Regions from separate parts of the Bradyrhizobium sp. B039 genome, predicted to be linked through region 1. Evidence: riboswitches for the same ligand, from Rfam matches in the RefSeq annotation. Region 1 holds a riboswitch; the other holds the start of a gene.

Region 1 (4,567 bases):
CCTCGAACGACAGCGCCTCGTTGTCGATGCGCGCGGTCTGCTGCTTGGTCGCGAGCAGTCCGTAATAGCCACGATCGAAATCGACCAGCGGAACATAGTCGTTCGGGAATTTCGCCGCGCCTGGCCTGACGAAGTCGAGATAGCTCGACGACAGCGTCGTGACCAGCCGGTTGTCGAAGCCTGCGATGTTCGTGTCCCAGATCAGGTCGGTGATATTGCCGACAAGGCGCTGGCTGTGCGCGACATAGAAGCGCTCGCGATACACTTGGTTTTTCGTGGAATCGAACGCCTCGATCTCGTTGTTGAACCACGACCGCTCCGCGCCGTAACCATAGGCCTGGCTCTTCAGCGTCAGGTCCGGCGCCAGTTTCAGCTCGAAGCCGCCGCGCAACCAGACCTCTTGCGCTACGTTTCGGTTGTCGAGAACGTTGTAGTTGGTGTTGAAGGTGCGGTCGTCGATCGTGACGGCCCCGAGGTCGGTCCTGTTGAAGTAGGTGCCGGAAACAATCCCCGTCGTCGCATGCGAGCCGCTGAAAGCGATCGGCACCAGCGGCGCGCCCCAATAGGCCTTCCCGCGATCCTCGCGGTACTCGATCGCACCCCAGACCTTGAGGCTGTCGGAGATGCGGTAGTTGAGCTGGCCGGACACGTCGAGCGTCTTGGTGTTGGTGTCGTCGACAAAGCCGTTGAGCGAGGAGCGGCTGATGTCGAAGCGGTAGTCGAGGCCCTGAACGTTGGTGCTGCCGCCCGAGCCGTAATGCGCGCGGAACGAGTTCAGGGAGTCGTACGAGAAGTCTGCCTCGTTGCGGATCGCTCCGGTGTGCGGCTGCTTGGTGACGAGGTTGATCGAGCCGCCGGCGGCGCCCTCGCCCGAGATCAGCGAGGCCGGGCCCTTCAGGAATTCGACGGCCTCCAGATTGGCGGTGTCCATGATCCGCGAGGTCATGTTCTGCGGGCCGATCTTGATGCCGTTGTAGAGCGTGTTGATCTGGCTGTTGGTGAAGCCGCGCATCGAGAAGCCCGCCGGCTCCCCCGGCGCGTCGCCGGAGGTGACGCCGACTGCGCCCTGCGCCACCTCGGACACGATGCGATAGCCCTGCTCGCGCATGGTCTCGGCCGAGATCACCTCGACGGTCGCGGGCGTCTCGCGCACGGTGAGGCCGAGACGCGAGGCGCTCTCGGCCACCGCATTGCTGTTGAGCGGCGTTGGCGCCGCTTCGCCTGGCACGGCGGGCTTGGGCGCCGCCGATGCGGCCGCTGGCCTCCGCGGCGTCGCGCGGCGCGCGCTCTGCGCGTCCCGGCCAGCCGGCTTGGCCTGCTTACGGGACTGGGCGGGCGACACCTCGACAGGCGGCAGCGGTTCGCGGACCTGCTGCGCCAGCGCGGCGGGCAGATCGGCGACTGTAAACGACGTGAGAGCAGCAGAGGCGAGCAGGAAACGCGACCGTACAATACGGATAGAAGACACAGCGGGACCTCGGTATGACGTCAGTGGCACGTCACAGCGAACGAGGTCTCACCTTTGGCCTTTCAGCCGTCCGATGAAGCCGAATGTCTGTACTCCCCGACCGACATCTTCGCGTGTGACCACGGCTGACGGCAGGTCTCCTGGCTCGCGGGTCGTCACCACTTCGTCGCCTTCCCGGGACCGAGGACCCAGTGGCTTCTGACGAAGGATTATCCGCTTACAGTTGCGGGGGCAGCCGCGGCATTGGGGAAACATCCCCGCACCGCATTCCCTTTTCATCCCCTCTCGGGGGAAACCGTCGCGAGCATCTAGGATTACGATCGAGACAGAGTCAATGTGGCAGTTGCGGCGTTATTGCCACAGCGACCAACTTCCTTGGAGATAAGCATGGAAGGCGAGACCTTCCTCTGGCTGATACGCCATGCACCCGTCGACGGCGTCGCGGGGACGATTCACGCGCCGGACGCGCCCGCCGATCTCGGCGATCGCGCGCAACTGCAGGCGTTGCGGCAGCGCCTGCCGCGGGACTCTGCGAGCTATGCCAGCCCGTCGCGGCGCACGGTCGAGACGGCGCGCGCGCTGGGGCTCGAACCGGATCTGGTGGGCAACTTCAGCGAACAGGATTTCGGCGACTGGACCGGCCGGCGACATGACGAACTCGCCGCGAGCGGCGGCGAAGCCTACGCGCAATTCTGGAGCGACCCTGCGCACCTGAGACCACCGGGCGGCGAAAGCTTCGAAGATCAGGTCGCGCGCGTCCACCTGGGCCTGTCACGGATCGGAGCCGGGCCAGCTACGCTCGTCGTGCATTCCGGCACAATCCGCGCCGCACTGTGCATCGCGCTGGATCTTGCGCCGCAAGCCGCCCTGCGCTTCGTGATCGATCCGCTGTCGCTCACCAGGATCGACCGGCTCGCGATCGGCTGGCGCGTCGTGTCGGTCAATCAGCGCGTGGTGTGAGCCCGATCAGGCCGGGCGATCCGGCACATTGGCCTGCGCGAACGTCGCCATGCCGTTGTGAAGCGCACAGGCCGATCGCACCAGCGGCAGCGCGATGGCGGCGCCCGATCCCTCGCCGAGCCTGAGATCGAGGCTGATCAGCGGCTGCACGTTCAGTGCCCGGAGCACCAGCCGATGCCCCTGCTCCGCCGATTGATGCGAGGGCAGCAGGAAAGGCTGGCACGACGGATTGAGGCGCACGGCCGCCAGCGCCGCGACCGACACGATGAAGCCGTCGATCAATACGGGAATGCGGCGCTGCGCGGCCGCGATGATGGCCCCGCAGATGGCCGCGATCTCGAGGCCGCCGACGGCGCACAGGATTTTTTCGGGCGATGCAGCCGCAACGCCATGACGCGCAATCGCGGCATCGATCACGCGCACCTTGTGCGCACGGCCGGCGGCATCGACGCCGGTGCCGCTGCCCGCGATCTCCTCGGCGCTCACGCCGAGCAGACTCGCCGCGATCGCCGCCGAGGTCGTGGTGTTGCCGATGCCCATCTCGCCGAAGATCAGAAGATCGGGCTGGCCGGCTGCCGCGCGCGCAACCGCACGCTCGCCGGCCTCGAAGGCGAAGGCCAGCTCTGCAGGCGTGAGCGCAGCCTCGACGCTGAAATCGCGCGTGCCGCTGCGCGGCTTGTCGGTGACGATGCCTATCATCTCGTCTTGCGCCAGCGTGCCGGCGTCAACGACTTCCAGGTGCGAACCCAACTCACGCGCCAGCACCGAGATCGCGGCGCCGCCCGAGGCGAAGTTCGCCATCATCGCGATGGTCACGGCTTGCGGATAGGCCGACACGCCTTGCGCAACGATGCCGTGGTCGCCCGCGAAGATGATGATCGGCACGCGTGCCGCGCGTGGCTGCTCGGTCGCTTGCAGGCCCGCGAGCTCGATCGCGAGCTGCTCGAGCCGGCCGAGCGCGCCGGTCGGCTTCGTCAGTTGCGCCTGCCGCACGATCGCCGCCTCGCGATGGACCGCGGAGATTTCGGGGCACTTATGGTAGACCCATTCGGGGAGCATGCTGCCTCGCTTACGGCCTGCGCTTGAGAATGTAGCAGTCCATGATCCAGCCGTGCCGCTCGCGCGCCTCCTGCCGCAGCGCGGCGATGCGCGGGCCCACCTCGGCCAGCGCGCCGGACATGATGATCTGATCGGGCATGCCGAGATAGGCACCCCACCAGATCTGGAGCCCGGCCGGATCGAGCGACTGAAACGCCGTGCCGCCATCGAGCATCACGACCACGGTGTCTGCGCTTACCGGCCAGCCGCCTTCACGCAAGCGGCGGCCTGTCGTGACCAGAAAGGGCTCGCCGATGTCGTTGAGCGGCAGCGCATGCGCCGCGCACAACGCCTGGATCGACGTGATACCGGGGATGACCTCGATTGTCGGCAAGGGATCGAGCCGGCGCGCAATACGCAGCGAGGAATCGTAGAGCGACGGATCGCCCCAGATTAGCAGCGCGACCCTGCCATCCCCTTCGAGATGGCTCGTGATGGTCTGCGACCATTTCGCGGCGACCGCATCGTGCCAATCGTCGACGCCCTTGCGGTAGTCCGCCTCGCCTGCGTCGCGCACGGGAAGATCGAACTCGGCGATGCGCGTCTTGTCGCTGGTCAGCACATCCGCGCAGATCGTCCGCCTGAGATCGGCGAGATCGGACTTTGCGCTCCCCTTGCGCGGGATCAGGACGAGATCGGCCGCGTTGATGGCGCGGGTCGCGGCGTGCGTGAGCTGCTCGGGATCGCCGCAACCGATGCCTATCAGGGAGAGCGTGAGCATCGCGTTCGCGAAGGGCGGCCATCACGGCCGCCCTTTCGCTTGTCTCTCAGGCCGCGTTGTGCAGGCGCGGGGTGACGAGGCCGGGCGCGGTGACGCCGCGCAGCGACTTCGCCAGCGCCAGCACGGCGAGATCGGCCAGCGGCTCGATCACGATGACGAGCGCATAGGAGGCCGCGAAGGTCGCGATGTTGACGAGGTTGGTCATAGCAAAACCGGAGCCATAGAGCGCCCAGAACGCCACCCAGCCGATGACGCCGGCCTGATAGGTCGTCGAAAGCGCCAGCGCCTGGCGATACCTGAGATCGACATAGGCGGTGTTG
Region 2 (4,567 bases), 4.1 Mb from region 1:
AGTTGGGGTACGGAGTGCCTTTGACGTCCTCTCTTCGGAAACTATCTAGCGTGGATTGATTGAGGGAGCCTGACGGCATCTCCGAGCGGACCGAATCCGCGCCGGTGCCTTGCGGTGTCCGTCAAGCATTAGTTTTCTCATTGCTGTCGCGGCCGTTGCCAACGTGCCCATGAGCGACAAATCACAGCCTAGACGGCCGCGTACCATGGCATGATTGAGCTGCGGCACTTCTGCTTGAATGGGTCGCAGATTTTCGGCGAATGTCGTCGCCTTGATCGAGCAGCCGGCAATTCTCCCGCGGCCGACGAAACTAGCGTAACGCGTCACCATCTTTTCTCCGAGACCGTACCTTCCCCGGTCCACGAAGTGGACCGGGCATTTTGTCAGCGGCAAGGATAGCCTCGATAATGTGGAAAGCGTAAATCACCATAACCCAATTAGCTTTGTCGAGAACAGACCGGAGCTCGGGATCAACGGATTTGCGGATCGGATGCAGCGCGCAGTTCGCGCGCGGCAGCGACCATGTTGGCGAGCGCAGGCCGAACCTCCTCCCATTTGCGCGTTTTTAGGCCGCAGTCCGGATTGACCCAGAGCTGAGAATCCTGCAAGCGCGTCCGAGCTAGCACGATCAGCTCCTTCATTTCGTCCGTCTCGGGAACGCGCGGAGAGTGAATGTCGTACACGCCCGGTCCGATTTGATTTGGATATTCGTACCTCCTGAACGCATCCAGCAGCTCCATTTTCGATCGCGACGTCTCGATTGAAATGACATCCGCATCCATTGCAGCGATCGCACCGATGATGTCGTTAAACTCTGAGTAGCACATATGTGTATGGATTTGCGTTTGATCGGTAACGCCCGATGAGCAGATGCGGAAGCAATCTCCGGCCCAATCGAGATATGCCTTCCAGTCCGACCGGCGCAATGGCAATCCTTCGCGAAGTGCAGCTTCGTCGATCTGTATCATCGCCGCACCGGCATTCTCGAGATCGCGGACTTCATCGCGCATCGCGAGCGCAAGCTGACGGCAGACCTCGCTTCTAGGAATATCATCGCGAACAAACGACCAGTTCAGGATCGTCACCGGTCCGGTCAACATCGCCTTCATCGGCTTACTAGTTAGTGATTGCGCGTAGCGCCACCATTCCACGGTGATCGGCTTCGGCCGCACTACATCGCCAAACAGGATCGGGGGCCTAACGCAGCGCGAACCATAGGACTGAACCCATCCATTCCTTGTAAATGCGAAGCCGGCGAGTTGCTCGCTGAAGTACTGCACCATGTCATTACGCTCGAATTCGCCATGAACGAGGACGTCAAGACCGATGTCCTCCTGCCAACGTACGGCGCGGGCTATCTCCTCTTTGAGGAACCTGTCGTATTGCTCCTCGCTCATCGCACCTCGCGCATGCGCCGCGCGAGCATTTCGCACCGCTGTGGTCTGCGGAAACGATCCTATCGTCGTGGTGGGAAAAGCCGGTAGTCCAAAGCGTTCCCTTTGGATCTCGGAACGACGGGCAAACGGGGTGGCGCGCTGGCGCATCGTCTGATCGATCGCCCTCATTCGGACAGCGACGTTGGCATTATGGATCTTCGGCGAGGTCCGGCGGGCAGTCGCAGCGCATTCCGACTCGGCAAGAGCTAGCCCAACATTCTGGTCGCCTGCGAGTACCCGCGCCAGGATCGCAAGCTCACGCATCTTCTGAACCGAGAAAGCAAGCCAGCTCTTGACGTCGGACGCGAGCCCGGTCTCGAGTTCAACATCGACCGGCACGTGAAGCAGCGAGCAGGATGGAGCGAGCTGTACACGGTGCCTGCCAAGCTTCGCAATCGAGGGCTTCAGCCGCTGACGGAGCGACGGCAAGTTCGACCGCCACACATTCCGGCCGTCGATGACACCGAGCGACATGACGAGATCACTTCGGCCGTCAGCAACGATCTGATCCAATAGTTCTGGCGCTCGAACCAAATCGACGTGCAGACCGGAAATTGGCAGGCTCAAGGCAGTATCCAGATTGTCGCCTAGGGCGCCGAAATAGCTCGCAAGCATGATCTTGATAGCGGGTCCCTCCTTTGCGAACCGGTTATAGGCGTGCAGCAACGAATTTCGCGCCGCCTCATCCAGATCAAGGACCAGGCAGGGCTCGTCAAACTGGACCCAACTTGCCCCTCGTTTGGCTAATTCATGCAGAAGGTCGATATAGACGGGTATCAGATCATCGAGGAGAGAGAGGGGCTGGAACGCACTATCGGTACTCTTGCCGAGCTTTAAAAATGTGACCGGCCCGATCAGGACAGGGCGGGTCTGAAAGCCAAGAGCCCTCGCTTCCTCATACTCTTCGACGGGTTTGCGAGAGCACAGTCTGAACGCCTGTCCCCGGTAAAACTCAGGAACCATGTAGTGGTAGTTGGTATCGAACCACTTGGTCATTTCCTGCGCGGGCACGCCAGATCCCCGCGGGCTCTGGGCGCAACTCGCATCCTGCTCGCCGCATTGCGATCCGCGGGCCATGGCGAAGTACGTTTGGAGCGAAACGGATTCTCCGTTCGCGGCGTAGATCTCCGGGATTGCGCCAACCATGACGCTTGTATCGAGCACCTGATCATACAGCGAGAAGTCGTTTGACGGAATGATCGTGACGCCGAGCGATTTTTGACGAGCCCAGTTCGCTGCGCGTAGGCCGAATGCGTCTTCGTGCAACTGCTGTTCACTAATCTTTCCAGCCCAGTAGCTTTCTAGAGCGAGCTTGAGCTCACGCCTTGGGCCGATGCGTGGCGTTCCGAGCGTAGCAACTGGAAGAGAGAGAGGAGACATAGCGTTAACCCCTGTTGGGGACAAAGGCCATGGCGGACGCAGGCAGGAGAAGTCGCGCGTGCGACGGCTGCTTGGCGCACCACCGAGACACCCCGCCCGTGGACCAATATATTGTCGGGGCCGGTCTCCTGGCTTGCTGGTCATCGCTGCTGTCCGGCCTTCCCGAAGCCGTGCAGGCTTCAGCGACATCGTCGGACAGCGGCTCGCCGCTCACAGTTGCGGGGGCAGAGCCGGCATTTGCACCGGCTTCCCTCTTAGCTCCGGATCAATGGGAACCGGAGAACCTCGACGACTTGGATTATCGGCAGGAGAACTCTTCCGTCAACCTCTCAGATTATGTGCAAGCTAATCTGCGACATCCGCTAGCCGAATGACCGTGCATCTCTGTGACTTCACCATCTAGAAACATTCTCTCATCAGAGATGCCATAATCAGACATATCCTTCTCAGATGCCGGATAAGCATCGGAGCTGCCTTGAGGCGGAGCCGCACGCTAAATTGATGAAAGGGACAGAAGCAGCCTGCCGGCGGGAGTACCGACGTTATATCAGAGCGCTTTCAATGCGGCTTTGCGATTTCCAGAGGTTCGCCCAGCACCTCAGCTAGCCAGCTCTTCGCTCAACTAAAGGATCTGCGGCGAATAGGCCAAGGCACGTGGCGAAATTTAGCAACTGGCGAGGGGTTGATTTGCGTGCCACCCAGACTTCAGAGCTGGGATCAAGCCGGCTTGGTGCTTGGCAATCACGCAGCTCGAACGCGGGCGGCACGATAGCGAACCACACAGCTCAATGGCGGCAAACCCACTTCCGTCCACAGGCATCCGGCATCGAGGCGTTCAACTCTTCTGCTAAATATCCGGTGCGGGACATGGATGCACAAGCTGCGGCGGATACGCCAAACAGAAACATCGAAAACATGCAAAGGTCGGAAAGTCGACAAGAGTGACACAAACTCCGTGAAATTTTCCGCCTATTGCCTGGCACGAAGAATGCAGACCCTCGGAATGCCCAGTCTCCTCCTCTGGGCAGGTCCAGCTCAGCCAATTGACGCAGTCGCTGCCGGGGAAGTTAGCTGCGCATGACATAGAGGGGAGCGCCTGCTCGCGCGGGACAGCTAGCGGGTGCATCCCCGTAAACTTCTTGCGATGGCATAGCAGGTTCGAGGTTGCCTGCTTCACAAGATATTTGGATGAAACGCGATAGGCCGAGGGTTATGAAGAGAATGCCTGGAAGACCCGCGCTATGGCTTAGCGTGGTCGGATTTTTAATCTGCCTCGCCTGGCCGGCTGCCATGAGCAATAATATTCGGGCCAGCGACAGTCCCCTGGTCGAACGACTGAAGTCAACTTGGCGAGCGCAAGATGGTGAGACGATAGAACAAATTATCTCCAATGTCTCGAAGGTGGCACAGTTCGTGCCTCAAATGTGGGGCGTTGTTGAACTTGGCCAAAACGACTTTATTTTCGTTTCGTGGACCAGACACCGGGACAACAAATCGGACGAACAGTACGTTATCGCCTGGAAGATCGCCCTCGACGGCACGCTTGAACTTGCGTCGACTTATGCGAAGCCGATGGAATTGGGCTGGCGCGCCCTGGCGCTCTCCCTAATCGCCAGTGAAGTCGCAGATGGCGAAAGGGACGCAAATCTTCGCTTTCTGCATGATCCGGCCAACTTCAACTTTGTGACTACCCCGCAAGGCCGGCTCGGCGATCTTCTGCGGCAGGGCCGCTGCACTATCATTGAACCAGT

The links. Region 1 has a riboswitch for cobalamin ahead of AAFG50_RS15230 (TonB-dependent receptor). Riboswitches for the same ligand answer to the same signal wherever they lie in the genome.
Region 2: linked by a shared signal. The riboswitch ahead of metE (5-methyltetrahydropteroyltriglutamate--homocysteine S-methyltransferase) and the one ahead of AAFG50_RS15230 (TonB-dependent receptor) in region 1 are both predicted to bind cobalamin.

Annotation. Positions count from the first base shown of each region.
Region 1 covers NZ_CP152416.1:3,266,298-3,270,864, reverse strand. Annotated here, with positions in the region: gene AAFG50_RS15230 (TonB-dependent receptor) at 1-1,468, opposite strand, end outside; cobalamin riboswitch at 1,581-1,783, opposite strand; gene AAFG50_RS15225 (histidine phosphatase family protein) at 1,856-2,428, shown strand; gene cobT (nicotinate-nucleotide--dimethylbenzimidazole phosphoribosyltransferase) at 2,435-3,487, opposite strand; gene cobF (precorrin-6A synthase (deacetylating)) at 3,498-4,247, opposite strand; gene AAFG50_RS15210 (energy-coupling factor ABC transporter permease) at 4,294-4,567, opposite strand, start outside.
Region 2 covers NZ_CP152416.1:7,415,667-7,420,233, forward strand. Annotated here, with positions in the region: gene metE (5-methyltetrahydropteroyltriglutamate--homocysteine S-methyltransferase) at 471-2,816, opposite strand; cobalamin riboswitch at 2,917-3,119, opposite strand; gene AAFG50_RS35265 (hypothetical protein) at 3,471-3,761, shown strand; gene AAFG50_RS35270 (hypothetical protein) at 4,107-4,567, shown strand, end outside.